One region of the Cellulomonas sp. S1-8 genome, then DNA from elsewhere that is predicted to be linked to it. Evidence: riboswitches for the same ligand, from Rfam matches in the RefSeq annotation. Region 1 holds a riboswitch; each other region holds the start of a gene.
What was found. Region 1 has a riboswitch for thiamine pyrophosphate ahead of thiM (hydroxyethylthiazole kinase). Riboswitches for the same ligand answer to the same signal wherever they lie in the genome.

Region 1 (5,726 bases):
TCGCCGGCCAGGACGTGCTCGGCACGGCGACGCTGCGCGGCGGCCGGGCGGTCCTCACGCTGCCCGCCGACACCCCGGCCGGCACCTACCAGGTCGTCGCGCGCTACGCCGGGACCGACGGGGTCGCGGGGTCGGAGTCGGCGCCGGTCACGGTGACGGTCGCCAAGGCGACCAGCGGGACGACGCTGAGCGTCGTGCAGTCGCCGTTCCCGCGCCTCATCCCGTCGGTGTGGGTCGCGACGGTCGGGCTCGACACGTCACGCCTGCCCCAGGGGCGGGTCGAGCTGCGCGAGGGCAGCCGGGTGGTCGCGCGGGCGAACGTCGTCCTGGGGGTCGCGATCGGCACGGTGCCGCGTGACCTCGGCTCCGGGACGCACCGACTGACGGCGGTGTTCGTGCCCGACGCCCCAGCGGATGTCGCGGGCAGCACGAGCCGGACGGTCACCGTCCGCGGCTGACGCACCACGACGAGGGGCCCGGCCGGAGCGATCCGGCCGGGCCCTACGGCGTTCTGGGCGCGGTGCGGTCGGGCAGCGGCAGTTCCTCACCGCGGTGCTTGTCGGCAAGGCGCAGCCAGTCGGTGACGAAGGTCCCGTCGTCGTCCGTGTCATCTTTCCGGTCGGCCGTGTCCGTGCCTCCGTCAGACGTAGTCGTGGTACGCGGGCAGGTCCAGCACCCCGTTGCCCGACAGCCCGATGACGATCGTCTCGTCGGTCGTGGCCGCACGCGCGTGAGCGATCGCCCCGGCCACCGCGTGCGTCGACTCCGGCGCCGGGATGATGCCCTCGGCGCGCGCGAACGCGATGCCCGCCGCGAACGCCGCGTCCTGGTCCACCGCGATGGCGTCCATGAGCCCCAGCGCGTAGGCGTGCGACACCATCGGCGCCATGCCGTGGTACCGCAGCCCGCCCGCGTGGATCGGCGGCGGGACGAAGTCCTTGCCGAGGGTGTGCATCTTGAGCAGCGGCGTCAGCCCGGCCACGTCGCCGAAGTCGTACCGGTACTCGCCCTGGGTCAGCGACGGGCACGCGGCCGGCTCGCACGCGACGACGCGCGTCGTCGTCCCGTCACGCAGGTTGCGACCCAGGAACGGGAAGCTCAGGCCGGCCAGGTTGGACCCGCCACCCGCGCACCCGAACACCACGTCCGCGGTCTCGCCGATCTCGTCGAGCTGGACGAGCGCCTCCTGCCCGATGACGCTCTGGTGCAGCAGGACGTGGTTGAGCACCGAGCCGAGCGCGTAGTGCGCGTGCGGGTCCTTCGCCGCGGCCTCGACCGCCTCGCTGATGGCCATGCCGAGGGACCCCGTGGTCGTCGGGTCCGCCGCGAGCATGGCGCGGCCGGCGTCCGTGAGGTCCGACGGCGACGGGTGGCACGTCGCCCCGTACGTCTCCATCTGCATGCGCCGGTACGGCTTGGCGTCGTACGACGCGCGCACCTGCCACACCTCGCACCCCAGGCCCAGCAGCGAGCACGCCATCGACAGCGACGCGCCCCACTGCCCGGCCCCGGTCTCCGTCGTCAGGCGCGTGGTGCCCTCGATCGCGTTGTAGTACGCCTGCGCGACCGCCGTGTTCGGCTTGTGCGAGCCCGCGGGGGAGCCGCCCTCGTACTTGTAGTAGATCTTCGCGGGCGTGCCCAGCGCCCGCTCGAGACGTCGGGCCCGCAGCAGCGGCGACGGCCGCCACAGCGCGTAGATCTCCCGGACCGTCTGCGGGATCTCGACCCACCGCTCGGTCGAGACCTCCTGCGCGATGAGGGCCATCGGGAACAGCGGGGCCAGGTCGTCCGGCGTCAGCGGCTCCCGCGTGCCCGGGTGCAGCGCCGGCGGGCACGGCTCGGGCAGGTCGGCCGCGAGGTTGTACCAGTGGGTCGGCACGGCGGACGGCACCAGGGTGCCGACCGGGTCGGTCAGCGGTGCAGGTCGGGTCGTGTCGGGAGGGGTGGTCATCTCGCCTCGCAGGTTCGGGCGCGTGGGCGCGCGGCATCGGTGCCGGACCGCCCGCGAAGGTCCCGCCGTCGGCGACCCGCACCCGGGAGCCTAGCTGTCGTCGCCCGCGGGATCGGGACGCCGTTGGTCCCAGGGCGAGGGCGGGTCGCGGTCGTAGGGTCGCGAGAGCACCGCACCCCTTCGACGTCACGCGACACGCGCCACCCGCAGCTCGTCCAGGAGCACCCATGCCCGCAGGATCGTCCGGCTCCATGCGGACCGCGGTCGTCGGCGGCGCCGTGCTCGCCGTGCTCGCCGTGCTCGCCGGATACGCGTTCGCCTCCGCCGGTCCGACCAGCCTCCACGCCCGGTGGCGGCGTCAGGCCACCCGGGCGCTGCTCGAGGTCGACCCGGCACCGTCGCCCCTCACCGAGAAGGACCTCGTCGGCCTGCCGGGGCCGCTGGCCGCCTACGTGCGCCGATCCGGGGCGATCGGCCGGCCGCGGGTGGTGAGCGTCGACGTGACGTTCCACGGCCGCATCCGCGGCGCACCCGATCAGCCATGGATGTCCTTCACCGGCAGGCAGGTGAACACCTACGGTCCGCGACCCCAGCGCGCCTTCCTCCTGGACGCCACCCGGTCGGGTCTGCCGGTCACCGTCCTGCACCAGTACGCCGACGCGACGGCGACGATGCGCGCGAAGGTCCTCTCACTGGTCCCCGTCCTCGACGCGGCAGGCCCCGAGATGGACCAGGGGGAGACGGTCACGGTGCTCAACGACCTCGTGGTCCTCGCCCCGGGTGCCATCGCCGACGCACCCGTCCGGTGGACGGCCCTCGACGACACCCACGTGCGCGCCGAGTACACCGACGGGGACCGGTGCGTGTGCGCCGTGCTGACGTTCGACGCCGCGCACGACCTCGTCGACTTCACCTCGGAGGACCGGTTCCGCGCGTCCCCGGACGGCAGGTCCTTCACCCGCCAGCGGTGGTCCACCCCGCTGCGCGCGCACCGTGACACGGACGGTCGCCGCGTCCTCGCCTCCGGCGCCGGGCGGTGGCACCCGCCGCACCCCGGGCCGGCCTTCACCTACGTCGAGATCCACGTGGACGACGTCAGGGACAACCCGCGCGGGCTCGCCCCCCGGGCGCGCCCGGACGGCGCGGGCGCGCCCGGACGGCGCGGACGCGCGCGTCCGACGGTCGAGACCGGGTCGCGAGGGTCCCGTCGCCACGGACTAGGGTCGGAGTCGAGACACGGGGTGCCCTGTACCGAGCAGGGCTGAGATCACACCCGTCGAACCTGATCTCGTTCGTACGAGCGAAGGGATGTCCGTCATGACGTCTGCCCTGCCCACCCCGCACGACCTCGCCGCCGCGTGCGGCGCGGCCCTCGACGACCTGCGGGCCCGCACACCGCTGGTGCAGTGCCTGACCAACGAGGTGACCACCAACCTCGTCGCCAACGCCCTGCTCGCCGTGGGCGCCTCGCCCGCGATGGCGAGCGTCCCGGGCGAGGCCGAGGAGCTGGCGGGCGTCGCCGGCGCCGTGCTCGTCAACCTCGGCACCCCGGGCCCCGACCAGCGCGCGTGCGTCGGCTCGACCGTGGCCGCCGCGGCCGGCGCGGGCGTGCCGTGGGTGCTCGACCCCGTCGCCGTGGGCGTGCTGTCGGTCCGCACGCGTCTGGCGGCCCACCTGCTGACCGAGCGGCCCGCAGTGGTGCGGGGCAACGCGAGCGAGGTCCGCGCGCTCGCGGGCTTCGTGTCGGCCGGGCGCGGGGTCGACGCCCGCGACGGCGTCGAGGCGGCTGTCGACGCCGCGGACGCGCTCGCCCGCCTGACGGGCGGCGCGGTGGCGGTGTCCGGACCGGTGGACCTCGTCACCGACGGTGCGACGCGGGTGCGGCTGGCGGTGGGCGACCCGCTGCTCACCGCGATCACGGGCGCCGGGTGCGCGCTCGGCGGGCTGGTCGCGGCGTTCGCGGCGGTCGCCCCGCCGCTGACGGCCGCCGTGGCCGCGTCGACCGCCCTGGGCCGGGCCGCCGAGCGTGCCGCGGTCGGTGCGCGCGGTCCGGCGTCGTTCCAGGTCGGGCTCCTCGACGAGCTGTACCGGCTCACCCCCGACGACCTGGCGGCCCGCGTGGCGTCCGCGCAGCGGGTCGGGGTGCCGGCATGACCGCGCTCCCCGGCGGCGTCTACCTGGTGCTCGACGCCGACGTGTGTGCCACGGCGGGCCACCACCCCGCGCAGGTGGCCGGTGCCGCGGTCCGTGCCGGCGTCGGCACGGTGCAGGTCCGGGCCAAGCGCGCGACGGCCCGTGAGCTCGTCGCCCTCACGGTGACGGTGGCCGACGCCCTGCAGATCGCCGGGCCCGCGGTGCTCGTCGTGGACGACCGTGTGGACGTCGCGCTCGCGGCCCGGGCACGCGGCGCGCGGGTCGACGGGGTGCACGTCGGGCGCCGCGACCTCGAGGTCGAGGACGCCCGTGCCCTGCTCGGCCCGGACGCGGTGGTCGGCTCGTCGGCCGCCGACCCCGCGCACGTGCGCGCCGCCGCCGGCGCCGACTACCTCGGCAGCGGGCCCGTGCGGCTGACCCCGACCAAGCCCGAGGCGGGCCCTGCGATCGGGTTCGACGGCCTGCGTGCCGCCGTCGCGGCGGCCGACGGGCGACCCGTGGTCGCGATCGGCGGCCTGGGGGTCGCCGACGTCGCCGCGCTGCGCGCCGCCGGGGTGCACGCGATGGCGGTCGTGAGCGCGATCTGCGCCGCACCCGATCCGGCTGCGGCAGCAGCGGGCCTCGTCGCCGCGTGGGACCACGCCGACGTCGCGGGCGCGGCCCGGTGAGCGCCGCACCGACCGACCGCGGTGCTCCGCGGACGCACCCGGCAGGCAGCCGGGTCCGGGTGCTGTCGATCGCGGGCACGGACCCCACGGGCGGCGCCGGCATCCACGCCGACCTCAAGTCGTTCGCCGCGCACGGCGCGTACGGCATGGCCGTGGTCACCGCGCTGGTCGCGCAGAACACCCACGGCGTCCGGGCGGTGCACGTGCCGGACGTCGCCTTCCTGCGCGCGCAGCTCGACGCCGTGAGCGACGACGTCGCCGTGGACGCGGTGAAGATCGGGATGCTCGGCACGCGGGCCGTGGCCGACGAGGTCTCGGCGTGGCTGACCCGCGCGCGACCCCCTGTCGTCGTGCTCGACCCCGTCATGGTGGCGACCAGCGGCGACCGGCTGCTGGACGCCGACGCGGAGGACGCCGTGCGCCGGCTGGTCGCGCACGCCGACCTCGTGACGCCCAACCTGCCCGAGCTCGGCGTGCTGCTCGGCGAGCCCACCGCGACCACCTGGGCGGACGCGGTCGGCCAGGCCCGCCGCCTCGCGGTGGCGTCGCAGGTGACGGTGCTGCTCAAGGGTGGGCACCTGGGCGGCGACGCGAGCCCGGACGCGGTCGTGGACGCCGCGACGGTCGTCGAGGTCGACGCCGCACGGGTGAGCACGACGAGCACGCACGGCACCGGTTGCTCGTTGTCCGCGGCCGTCGCCGCGCTGCGCCCCCGCCGGGCCGACTGGGTGTCGGCGGTGCGGGAGGCGAAGGAGTGGCTCACGGGTGCCATCGCCGCCGGGGAGGCGCTCGCCGTCGGGTCGGGACGCGGGCCCGTCGATCACCTGCACCACGCGCCGACGCTCGGGATGCGACCGTTCAGCGCCGAGGCGTGGGACCGCGTCGCCGACCTGCGGGCCGCGTGCGACGACCTGCCGTTCGTGCGCGCCCTGGCGGACGGGACGCTGCCCGTC
Region 2 (5,726 bases), 1.7 Mb from region 1:
GCCCAGGGTGGCCTGCGCGAGCGTCTGCCCGATCACGCGCCACGTGCGCGGCCGGGACAGCACGTCGGCGAACCCCGTCAGGTCCAGACGCCCGTCGTCGACGAACCCGCGCCCGACGATCTCGACGACCGGCTGGACGAAGAACACGCCGAGGAAGAGGACGGGGACGGCGACGGCCAGCGCCCAGCCCGCCGCCGGCAGCACCCGACCGACACGCGCGCGGGCGGCCCGACCGGCCGCGGGGGGCCGGTCGGTCGCCTGCGCGAGCGTCGTGGTCATGCGGACCGGGTCAGCCGATCACGGTGTCGGACCACGTGGTCAGCCACTCCTCGCGGTGCTCGGCGACGTCCGCCGGTGCGACCTCGAACGGGGAGTCGGCCATCGGCGCCCAGCTCTCCCACTCGGCGGGCAGGTCGACGGCCGAGCTGACGGGGTACATGTACATCGACACGGGGATGTCGGCCTGGACCTCGTCGGACAGCAGGAAGTCGAGCAGCAGGGCGGCGCCCTCGGGGTTTGCGGCGCCGTCCAGCACGCCCGCGTACTCGACCTGGCGGAAGCACGTGTCGAGCAGCGCGGCCGTCGTCGGCGCGTCTGCGCCCTCGGGGACGGTGTACGGCGGCGAGGACGCGTACGACAGCACGACGGGCCGCGGTCCGTCACCCCCGCCGGCCGTGAAGTCGGTGTAGTACGCCTCGCTCCAGCCGTCGGCCACCTGCAGCCCGTTGTCCCGCAGGCCCGCCCAGTAGTCGACCCAGCCGTCCTCGCCGAAGGCCCCGACGGTCGCGAGCAGGAACGCCAGGCCGGGTGACGACGTCACGGGGTCGGGCACGACGAGCAGGTCGCGGTACGCGGGGTCGAGCAGCGACTCGAGCGTCGTCGGCGCCGGGACGCCCTGCGCCGCGAACCACGCGGTGTCGACGTTGAGGCACACGTCGCCGACGTCGACGGCCGTGAGGGCGCCCGCGTCGTCGCCCGGCACGGCGTACCCCGCGGCGTCCTGCACGGCGGGCGCGGTGACGTCGACGGGCACGACGACGCCCTCGTCGAGCGCGCGCGACGCGAACGCGTTGTCGATGCCGAACACCAGGTCGCCCAGCGGGTTGTCCTTGGTCAGGACGAGCTGGTTGACCAGCGCGCCCGCGTCGGCCTGCTGCACGACCTCGACGCTCAGGCCCGACTCGGCCTCGAACCCGTCGAGGAGGCCCTCGGACAGCGCGAACGACTCGTGCGTCACGAGGGTCACGGTGCCGCCGGACCCGTCGCCGGTGCCGGTGGCGGCGGGCTCGGCGCTGCCGACGGCCGAGCAGGCGGTGAGGGCCGCGACCGCGGTGGCGGCGGCCAGGGCGGCACGCGTGCCGCGGGGGGTGGTCATGAGGTGGTGCTCCTCCGTCGTCGGAGGGGTCCCGCGGCCGTCGTCCCGCGCGGGACGAGCCCCACGGCACGACGAGCACGGGAGGAGAGAAAGCCCGACTCCCTACGCCGGTACCAACCGGATCAGGTTCGAGGGTCTGCGGCGGTCCGCACTCTCAGCGTCCTCGTGCCGTCGCCGGCACCTGACGCTCCCCTGTCGTTCGCCGCCGATCCTAACCCCGACCTGTGGGATGACCCGATGCCGGGTAGCGTCCGTGCAGGCGACGACGAGGAGGCACAGGGATGGACGACGACAAGAAGCAGTCGATCGCGGCGAAGGCCGTGGGCATGGGTGTCGCGCTCGCCGCGGCCTGGGCCGTGCAGAAGATCATCGACTCGGTGTGGGAGAAGACCCGGGGCCACAAGCCCCCGGCACCCGACTCCACCTCCGAGGACATCAAGTTCGGCGAGGTCGCCGCGGCCGCCGCGATCACCGGTGCCGCCGTCGCGCTGTCGCGCGTGGCCGCCACCCGTGGTGCGGCGAAGTTCGCCGGCCGGGTGAGCCGCAACCGCCTGGGCTGACGGCCACCCTCCCCCAGGGCGAGCAGGCCCTGGCGGGAGAAGCCTGTGGCGTCTAGCATCGCCCTATGGCGATGACAGAGGCTGAACACGATGTCCCAACGCGGGCGGACGAGCGCGCGCTCGACGCGGCCGCGTGCCTGTTCCACGGCTTCAGCGACCCGTCCCGCCTGACGATCCTGCGCCACCTGGCGCTCGGCGAGCACCGCGTCGTCGACCTCACCGAGCACCTGGGCCTCGCGCAGTCCACGGTCTCGAAGCACCTGGCGTGCCTGCGCGACTGCGGCCTGGTGACGTCGCGACCGCAGGGCCGGGCCTCGGTCTTCTCCCTCACGCACCCCGACGCGCTGCTCGACCTGCTCGCGTCCGCGGAACGGCTGCTGGCGCTCACCGGCGACGCGGTCACGCTGTGCCCGACGTCCGGGACGGCGACGCGGGCGGCGGCGACGCCGTGAGTGCCGGCCACCACCACGGCACCGCCACGCACCGGCACCGGCGGCGCCTGGTCCTGGTGCTGGCGATCACGCTCGGCGTCGTCGGCCTGCAGGTCGTCGGGGGCCTGGTGTCCGGGTCCCTCGCGCTGCTCGCCGACGCCGGGCACATGCTCACCGACGCGACCGGCGTCGCCATCGCGCTCGTCGCCAGCACCCTGGCGACCCGTCCCGCGACCAAGGCCCGGACCTACGGGCTGCAGCGCGCCGAGATCCTCGCCGCCCTGGCCAACGCGCTGCTGCTGGGCGCGCTCGCGGTGTGGGTGATCGTCGAGGCCGTCGGCCGGTGGGACGACCCGCCGGAGGTCGCGACCGGCGTCATGCTCACCGTGGCGGTCGTCGGCGCGGCCGCGAACCTCGTGTGCCTGCTGCTGCTGCGCGACGGGCAGCACGAGAGCCTCAACCTGCGCGGGGCGTACCTGGAGGTGCTCGGCGACCTCGTCGGGTCCGCCGCCGTCGTCGTCGCCGGGATCGTCATCGCGACCACCGGGTACACGCGCGCCGACGTGATCGCGTCCCTCGCCATCGGCCTGTTCATCCTGCCGCGCGCGTGGCACCTGCTGCGCGAGGTCGTCGACGTCCTGCTCGAGGCCACGCCGCGGGGCCTGGACCTCGACGCGGTGCGCGACCACATCCGCGAGGTCCCGGGCGTCGTCGACGTGCACGACCTGCACGCCTGGACCATCACCAGCGGCGTCGCCGCGCTGTCCGTGCACGTCGTCGTCGACGAGGAGTGCATCGACCGGCGTCGCCCGGGCGAGGTCCTCGACGCCCTCGACGGCTGCCTGCGCGCGCACTTCGCGATGGAGCACTGCACGTTCCAGCTCGAACCGGCCGGCCACCGCCCCCACGAGGGCGCCCACCACGACTGACCCGGCACCGCCGAGCGCGGTACACGACTGCCGAACGCGGTACCTGTTTCCCCCGCGCTCGGCCGTCGAGTGCCGCGCTCGCGGGGGTGGGCGCTCGGTCAGTCGTCGTCGGGGTGCGGGCCGCGCGTGCGACCCTCGTCGAGGTCACGCGTCAGCTCGTCGACGACCAGCAGGTCCTGGCGGACCTTGCCGGTGCGGAACCCCGCGCGGCCGACCATGTGCGCCGCGACCGGCGCCGTCAGCATCTGGAACGCCGCGACCAGCAGCAACGCCCACACCGCGCCGCCCTCGCGCAGCCGCAGCGCCAACCCGATGAGCACGAGGATCAGACCCAGCACCTGCGGCTTCGTCCCCGCGTGCATGCGGGCCAGCAGGTCCGGGAAGCGCAGGACGCCGACGCCCGCGGCGAACGCGAAGAACGCGCCGCCCAGCAGGCAGACGACCGACAGCACGTCCGCGACGGTGCCCCACTGCTCCGGTGTCATCGCGTCTCCTCGTCGGCGGGGCCGCCGTGGTGCTCGTCGTCGGGCTCGGCCTCGACGGAGTCCCGCGAGCCGTGGTCGTCGCCGGTCCGCGGCGCGAGCACCGCACCCGTCGCGGGGTCCTGCACGACGACGCCCGCCGCGATCGCCTCGTCCTCCGCGACCCGCCGGCGACGGCGCCGCGACGCCTCCTCCTCCTGCTCGAGGCGGCTGCGCTCCGCCTCCTCGGCGGCGACCTCCTCCCGCGTGCGGACCCGACCCTCGCCCTCGGGCTCGACGGCCACGAACCGCGCGACCGTCACCGACCCGACGAACCCGACGAGGGACAGCACCACGAGCAGCGGCACGACGTCCGCGCGCCGGAAGTACGCGGCGTACAGCGCGACCGCGGCGATCATCGTCGTGACGACGATGTCGAGCGCGACCGTCCGGTCGAGCGTCGACGGCCCCTTCTCTGCGCGGACCACCGCGAACGTCGCACCGAGGGTCAGCAGCACGCCGCACACCAGGACGACCACGTCGAACACGTTCATCGGGCTGCCTCCGGGACGCGGGTGCTGCGCGACAGTCCGGCCTCCGCGAGCTCCGCGTCCGACGCGAGCGCGCGCAGCAGCCGCGCCTCCTGCTCCAGGACGTGGTGCCGGGCGCGCTCGATGCCGCCGCTGGTCTCGACGTCGAGGGTGTGGACGTACAGCCGCCCGGTGAGCCGGTGCGCCTCGACGATGATCGACCCCGGGACGAGCGAGACGAGCTCGGCCGTCAACGTGAGGTACAGGTCGGAGTGGCTGCGCAGCTGCACGCAGATCACGGCACCGCGCGGGGTGTACCGGGGCCGCAGCGCGACCATGCTGACCTCGAACGACGCGCGCACCAGGTCCACGAGGAACGTCCCCAGCAGCACGAGCAGCGGCCACACGTGCACGCGCCCGCGGAAGTCGACGGGCGTCATGCGCAGACCGGCGGTCACCAGCACGCCCAGCAGCACGCCGTTGACGATGTTGCCCCATGTGACGTCGCCCCACAGCAGCACCCACACGACGGTGAGCCACAGGATCGTCGCGCCCTGGAAGTGCCAGCCGGTGCGCCGCGGGTGCAGGCTCATCCGTCGCCGCCTTCCTGCCGCGCGGCCTCGTCGGTCGCGTCGTCCGGGTCGGTGGGGTCGTCGGTCGCCTCGTCGGCGGCGCGCTGCGACTCGCCGTCGCCGCGCATGCCGTCGGGCAGGACCGCCTCGATGTACGGGGTGCGGTCCGCGAGGGTCTGCGCGGCGCGGGCCGTGTACGCGTAGAGCGGGCCCGCGAAGACGGTCAGCGCCAGGCTGAACACGACGAGCGCCGCGGTCGGCGCGACCATCATCGTCGGGACGTTGTTGGCGGGCAGCTCCTCCGGCGGGCTCTGCCAGAACGCCTTGTTCCACGCCTTGATCAGGGCGTACAGCGTGAGCAGCGACGTCACGACGGCGCCCACCACCAGCGTGTACCCCAGCGGTGTGCCCAGCTCGACGCCCGCCTCCAGCAGCCCCACCTTGCCGAGGAACCCGGAGAACGGCGGGATGCCGCCCAGGTTCATCGCGGGCACGAAGAACAGCACGGCCAGCACCGGCGTCATCTTCGCCAGACCACCGAGCCGGTCGAGCGACGTCGTCCCGCCGAAGCGTTCGACGAGCCCCACGACGAGGAACAGCGCCGTCTGGACGGTGATGTGGTGCGCCACGTAGTAGATCGCCGCGGTCCACCCGTGCGTGCTGCCCAGCGCGATGCCGAACATCATGTAGCCGATGTGGCTGACCAGCGTGAACGACAGCAGACGCTTGATGTCGTCCTGCGCGACGGCGCCCAGGATCCCGACGACCATCGTCGCGAGCGCCACCCACAGCAGGATGTCGTCGAGCGCCCCGCCGGGGAACAGCAGCGACTGCGTGCGGATGATCGCGTACACGCCGACCTTGGTCA
Region 3 (5,726 bases), 1.8 Mb from region 1:
GACCTGCAGCACCACGTCAGCCACGACGCACCGCCCGTGGCCGTGCCCACGGCACGACGACACGCTCGAGCCCGGACGTCGCCGCGTACAGCGCGAGCGTCAGGGCAGCGCACACCCCGACGGCGGCGAGCACCAGGTCGGTGCGGAACGCGGCGCGCTGCATCGTCATGTACGTCCCGAGGCCCTGCACCGCACCCGCGTACTCCGCGACGACGGCCCCGACCACGGCGTACGTCACGCCGATCCGCAGGGCGGTGAAGAACCGCGGCATCGCCGCGGGGAGCCGCACGTACCGGAACTCCTGGAACCGGCTCGCGCCCATCGTCCGCAGCAGCGACGACGCCCCGGGACCTGCCGCCCCGAACCCCTCGACCAGCCCCAGCGCCACGGGGAAGAACGTCACCAGGGTCACGACCAGCACCTTGGGCCCGAGGCCGAACCCGAACCACAGCACCAGCAGGGGCGCCACGACCAGCACGGGCACGGTCTGCGACGCGACGAGCAGCGGGACCACGCCGGCACGCAGGCGCGGCACCGCGTCGAGCGTCACGGCCAGCACCCCCGCGACCGCGACGGACACGGCGAACCCCACGAGCGTGACGGTGAGGGTCGCACCCGCGTGCCCGGCGATGACCTCGCGGTGCGTCCACGCCTGCTGCACGACGCGCGCGGGCGACGGCAGCAACCGCGGCGTGACCCCGCCCGTCGCGACGGCGCCCTGCCACACCGCGAGCAACGCGGCGAGGGCGACCAGCACGGGCAGGGCACGACGGGGTCCGGCGGCCCCAGCCGGGCGCAGGCCGGTCTCACCCGCGCCGCTCACCGCTCCCCCGGGCGCGGCGCGTCGTGGTAGGTCGACCAGTCGGGGCGGCGGGTCAGCACGTCGCCGTCGGGACCCGCGAGCAGGCCCCGGTCGTACAGGAAGTCGGCATACCCGGCGAACTGCGCGGGGTCGATCGTCCCGACCGCGCCGTCGGCGTCGCGCAGGTACTCCGCGGCGAGCAGCCGCTGGCTCTCGACGACCATCTCCGGGTCGGCGAACGCGTCCGGGTGCGCGTCGAGCAGGATCTGCGCCGCCTCGTCGGGGTGGTCGGCCGCGAACGCGTACCCGCGGCGCAGCGCGTCGACGAACGCCGCGGCGACCTCGGGCCCGGCGTCGACCCACGAGCGCCGCGCGTCGACGAGCACCGCGTACGCGTCGGGGAAGCCGTGGTCGGTGTACCGGAAGTAGCGCAGCGGGGTGCCGGCGCGCGCGGCCTCGAGGCCCTCCCACGCGACGAACGGGATCGTGAAGTCCGCCTCGCCCGCGTACAGCGCGGCGTACGCGCTCGTCCCGAGCGTCACCGACGTGAAGTCGCCCACGCCGCCGTCGGCCCGGATCACCTCCTGCAGCAGGGGCACCTCCGCGACGCCCCCGAACCCCGCGTAGACGCGACCGTCCAGGTCGCGGGGCCGGGTGATCGTGTCGTCGTCGGCGCGTACCGCGATCGCCGTCGCCCAGTGCTGCAGCGGCGCGAGCACCGCGACGACGTCGGCGCCCGCGGCCTGCGCGACCACGGACGCGTCGTGGAAGCTGATGCCGGCTTCGGCTGCGCCCGCGTCGAGGAGCGCGTCCGGCGACGCGTCCGTGTACGGCAGGACGCGGACGTCGAGGCCCGCGTCGTCGAACCAGCCCTGCGCGAGTGCGACCTCCAGGCCGGTGTGGTTGGTGTTGGGCGTCCAGTCGAGCGCGAACCGGACGACGGGGCGGCCGTCGGCGCCGGTCGCGGGGTCGGCGCACGCCGCGAGCGCGGCGGTGAGGGCGGCGGCCGCGATCAGTGCGGGTGCGGCCCGTCGACGGGACGGGTGGGGGCGGGCGTGGGGCACGAGGTCTCCGGGGGTACGGGCGGACCGGCCGGGGCGCGCGGGCACGCCCGGGGGCCCCGGCGCGTGGGTGGCGGCGGGGACGACGGGTGGGCGTGCGGCGGCGGCCCGCGGACCGCGTGGACGGTCGGCGGGCGGCGGGTCAGGTGGTGAGCGGGCCTCGCCGGGGACGCGGACGGTGCCGGTGGGCGTGCAGAGGCGAACGCATGGGAGACATGCGCGACATCCCTTCGCTAGTGCGACCTAGATCAGGTTCGACGGGTGTGATCTCAGCCGCGGATGCGGCACCCCGTGTCACGACGTCGTCGACGCTACCGCTCCGCCCGCGCCCGTCCGCCCGCTCGTCCGCACTGTGGTCCGACGACGCGACCGAGCGCGGCACACGACTGCCGAGCGCGGGCGATACCTGTGCCGCGCTCGGCAGTCGTGTGCCGCGCTCGGCGACGGAGGGCAGGGGTCAGGGGGTCGGGGACTCTGCGAGTCGTGCGATCGCGGCGAGGCGCTCGTCCCAGCGGGCGCCGACCGCGTCGAGGGTGCGGGCGAGCAGGCCGAGGCGGGCGCCGACGGCCCGGTACCGCACCTCGCGGCCGACGCGCACGGGCTCGACGAGCCCGACCTCGGCCAGCACCGCGAGGTGCTTGGCGATGGCCTGGCGGGTGACGGGCAGCCGGTCCGCGAGCGCGGAGGCGGACGCCTCACCGCGCCCGACCTCGGTGAGCACCTGCCACCGGGTCTCGTCGCCCAGGGCGGCGCACACCGCGACCACCCGTGTCGTGTCGGTCGCCGACGTCACGCCGGCACCCCGCCGTGGACCAGCTCGACGAGCTCGTCGAGCTCGGACGTCCAGCCGCCGCGGTGGTCCTCGAGCTGCCGCAGCCGCTCGTCGCCGAGCTGGTCGAACCCGGTCTCGACGACGGTGAGCAGCGTGCCCGTGCCGTCGGGCAGGAGCGTGAACGTCGCGGTCAGGTCGGTGCCGGCGGTGAGCTCCCCGCCGCAGCCCGGCCACGCGAACGCGAAGCGGCGCGGCGGGTCGTACGCCTCGATGCGCAACGGGACGTCGTCCTGCCCGTCCCACCCGAGGGAGCCGATGCCGCCGACGCGCAGGTCGGGCAGGGAGGCGCGCTGGCCGAACCACTGGGCGACGAGGTCCTCCCGGGTGAGGACCTCGAAGACGCGGGCGGGCGGGGCGTCGACGCGGATGGTGCGGGTGACGGTCGAGGTGGCGTCGTCGATCGTGGCGGCGGTCTGGTGCGTGGTCATGGCGGGCTCCTTGTGTGCAACTGTTCTGTTGCATTAGAGCGTGCCACCGTCCCTGGCGTTGCGCAACCCCCAGGTTGCAACAGAGCGCACCGCCCCCGAAACCCCCGTGCGAGGATCGACGAGTGACACCGAGCGCCTCGATGTCCGCCCCGCCCCCGGCCCGGCGGACGCGCTGATGTCCGCGGTCCTGACCGCCCTGGGCACCATGGGCGCCGTCGTCGCGCTCGGCTGGGTGCTGGGCAGGTGGCGCGTGCTGGGCGAGCGCGCCGCGCCGGTGCTCGCGCGCGTCGTCTTCGCCGTCGCCGCACCCGCGCTGCTGCTGTCCACCGTCGCGCACGCCGACCTGCACCTGCTCGTGTCCCGCACGGCCCTCGTCACGTGGGTGAGCACGGCGCTGGTCGCGGTGCTGGCGGTCGTCGTCCTGCGGTTCGCGTGGCGCCGACCCGCGGCCGACGTCACGGTCGGCACGCTCGTCTCGTCCTACGTCAACGCGGGCAACGTCGGGCTGCCGCTCGCGGTGTACCTGCTCGACGACCCCGTCGCCGTCGTCCCGACCCTCCTGTTCCAGCTCCTGGTGCTGGCCCCGATCGCGTTCACGGTCCTCGACGCCCACGCCACCCCCACCGACCGGACCACCACTCACCGTTCGACCCCCGTGGCGGGGACCCCCGTTCCGGTCGGCGTGGAGGGGGGTGGCGAGCGGGACGCGGGTCACCGTCCCGACGGGGGGTCGGGGAGCCGGGTTCCGGTCGGGTTGCGGGTCGGTGCGGTCGTGCGACGGACGCTCAGCAACCCGATCATCGTCGCGACGCTCACCGGCCTCGTCCTGGCAGCCCTGCCGTGGTCGCTGCCCGAGGTCGTGTACGAGCCGTTCGCCCTGGTGGGTGCCGCGGCGGCGCCGCTCGCGCTCATCACGTTCGGCATGTCGCTCGCGGTCCCCCGGACACCGGGTGGCGCGGCCCCCCGGCGCGACCTGGCTCTGGCCGTCGGCCTGCGCTCCGTCGTGCACCCGGTGCTGACGTGGGGCGTCGGCACCGCGCTCGGCCTGCCCGCGCCCGCCCTGCTCGCCGTCGTCGCGATGGCCGCCCTGCCGACGGCCCAGAACGTGCTGGTCTACGCGATGCAGTACCGCCACGGCGAGGCGCTCGCGCGCGACACCGGCCTGGCGACGACGATCCTGTGCGTCCCGGTGCTGCTGGTGGTCGCGGCGACGCTGGGCTGAGGGGGGCACCGCGTCCCCACCGCCGGCGATCCCCGTCCCTCTCCCCGCCGTCCACGCCCTGGGACGGGTACGTCGCGAGACCGGGCTGAGTCGTCGTCTCGGCTCGGGACGACGACCCAGCCCGGTCTCGCCACGCGCCCGTCCCGCGATGCGGTCAGGCGTCGCGGCGGCGCGGACGGGCGCGGACGTGCATGCGCTCCCCCTGGGGGCCGTAGAGCGCGAGCACCTCGACAAGGCCGTCGGAGACGTTGCCGAGCCAGTGCGGCACGCGGGTGTCGAACTCCGCTGCCTCGCCGCCGACGAGGTCGAGGGTGCGACCCCCGAGGACGAGGCGCAGCGTCCCGCTCAGGACGTAGAGCCACTCGTACCCGTCGTGGACGCGCGGCTCGCCGACCTCGGCGGGTGTGCGCGGGGGGTACACGAGGCGGTAGGCCCGCGGCCCCTCGGTGCGGCGGCTCAGCGGGACGTACGTGACGCCGTGCCGGACGGTCGGGTGGAGCGGGACGCGCGGGTCGTCGCCGGCGGGGACGTCGACGAGCTCGTCGATCGTCACCTCGTGGAAGCGCGCGAGGGGCAGCAGCAGCTCGAGCGTCGGGCGGCGCAGGCCGGACTCGAGGCGCGACAGCGTGCTGACGGAGATGCCGGTGGCGCCGGCCACGTCGGCGAGCGTCGCCTCGCGCTGCTCACGCAGCGCGCGCAGGCGGGGGCCGACCGTGTCGAGCACGGCACCGAGGTCGTCGTCCATGGATCCAGTTTGCCGACATGGCAACGCTACTTGTCAAGACGGCACGGCGCGCGGCACTCTCGGGACATGGCGAACGCACCCCTGACACCCGACCCCGTCGACGTCCTCGTGCTCGGCGGCGGGGCCGCCGGCCTGTCCGCCGCGCTGAGCCTCGGTCGCTCGCGCCGCACCGTGCGCGTCCTCGACGCCGGCGAGCCCCGCAACGCCACGTCCCCGCACGCGCACAACCTGCTGACGCACGACGGCACCCCGCCGGCCGAGCTCCTCGCGGCCGGCCGGGCCGAGGTCGCGCGCTACGGCGTCGAGGTCGCCGCGACCCGCGTCGTCGCCGCACGCGCCGTGGCAGCCGACGACGACGCACCGACCGAGCCCGCGTTCGAGGTCGACACCGCCGACGGCGCGACGCACCGCGCCCGCCGCGTCGTCGTCGCCACGGGCATGCGGGACGTCCTGCCCGACGTGCCCGGACTGGCCGGACGCTGGGGCCGCGACGTCCTGCACTGCCCGTACTGCCACGGCTGGGAGGTGCGCGACCGCACGCTCGCGGTGCTGGCGACCGGGCCGCGCGCGGTGCACATGGCGCTGCTCGTCCGCCAGCTCAGCGCGGACGTCACGCTGCTGCTGAACGACGCGTTC

Region 2: another riboswitch for thiamine pyrophosphate. It lies ahead of OKX07_RS01225 (thiamine ABC transporter substrate-binding protein); the one in region 1 lies ahead of thiM (hydroxyethylthiazole kinase).
Region 3: another riboswitch for thiamine pyrophosphate. It lies ahead of OKX07_RS16945 (ABC transporter substrate-binding protein); the one in region 1 lies ahead of thiM (hydroxyethylthiazole kinase).

Annotation. Positions count from the first base shown of each region.
Region 1 is NZ_CP110806.1:1,970,942-1,976,667, forward strand. It holds gene OKX07_RS08780 (ExeM/NucH family extracellular endonuclease) at 1-458, shown strand, start outside; gene OKX07_RS08785 (TrpB-like pyridoxal phosphate-dependent enzyme) at 641-1,951, opposite strand; gene OKX07_RS08790 (DUF6544 family protein) at 2,179-3,216, shown strand; TPP riboswitch at 3,179-3,277, shown strand; gene thiM (hydroxyethylthiazole kinase) at 3,269-4,105, shown strand; gene thiE (thiamine phosphate synthase) at 4,102-4,773, shown strand; gene thiD (bifunctional hydroxymethylpyrimidine kinase/phosphomethylpyrimidine kinase) at 4,833-5,726, shown strand, end outside.
Region 2 is NZ_CP110806.1:273,665-279,390, reverse strand. It holds gene OKX07_RS01230 (ABC transporter permease) at 1-279, opposite strand, end outside; gene OKX07_RS01225 (thiamine ABC transporter substrate-binding protein) at 290-1,375, opposite strand; TPP riboswitch at 1,458-1,579, opposite strand; gene OKX07_RS01220 (DUF4235 domain-containing protein) at 1,657-1,935, shown strand; gene OKX07_RS01215 (ArsR/SmtB family transcription factor) at 2,001-2,387, shown strand; gene OKX07_RS01210 (cation diffusion facilitator family transporter) at 2,342-3,295, shown strand; gene mnhG (monovalent cation/H(+) antiporter subunit G) at 3,394-3,780, opposite strand; gene OKX07_RS01200 (monovalent cation/H+ antiporter complex subunit F) at 3,777-4,310, opposite strand; gene OKX07_RS01195 (Na+/H+ antiporter subunit E) at 4,307-4,879, opposite strand; gene OKX07_RS01190 (Na+/H+ antiporter subunit D) at 4,876-5,726, opposite strand, start outside.
Region 3 is NZ_CP110806.1:3,759,248-3,764,973, forward strand. It holds gene OKX07_RS16935 (ABC transporter ATP-binding protein) at 1-24, opposite strand, end outside; gene OKX07_RS16940 (ABC transporter permease) at 17-823, opposite strand; gene OKX07_RS16945 (ABC transporter substrate-binding protein) at 820-1,866, opposite strand; TPP riboswitch at 2,072-2,165, opposite strand; gene OKX07_RS16950 (ArsR/SmtB family transcription factor) at 2,321-2,656, opposite strand; gene OKX07_RS16955 (SRPBCC domain-containing protein) at 2,653-3,123, opposite strand; gene OKX07_RS16960 (AEC family transporter) at 3,299-4,345, shown strand; gene OKX07_RS16965 (helix-turn-helix domain-containing protein) at 4,500-5,090, opposite strand; gene OKX07_RS16970 (NAD(P)/FAD-dependent oxidoreductase) at 5,157-5,726, shown strand, end outside.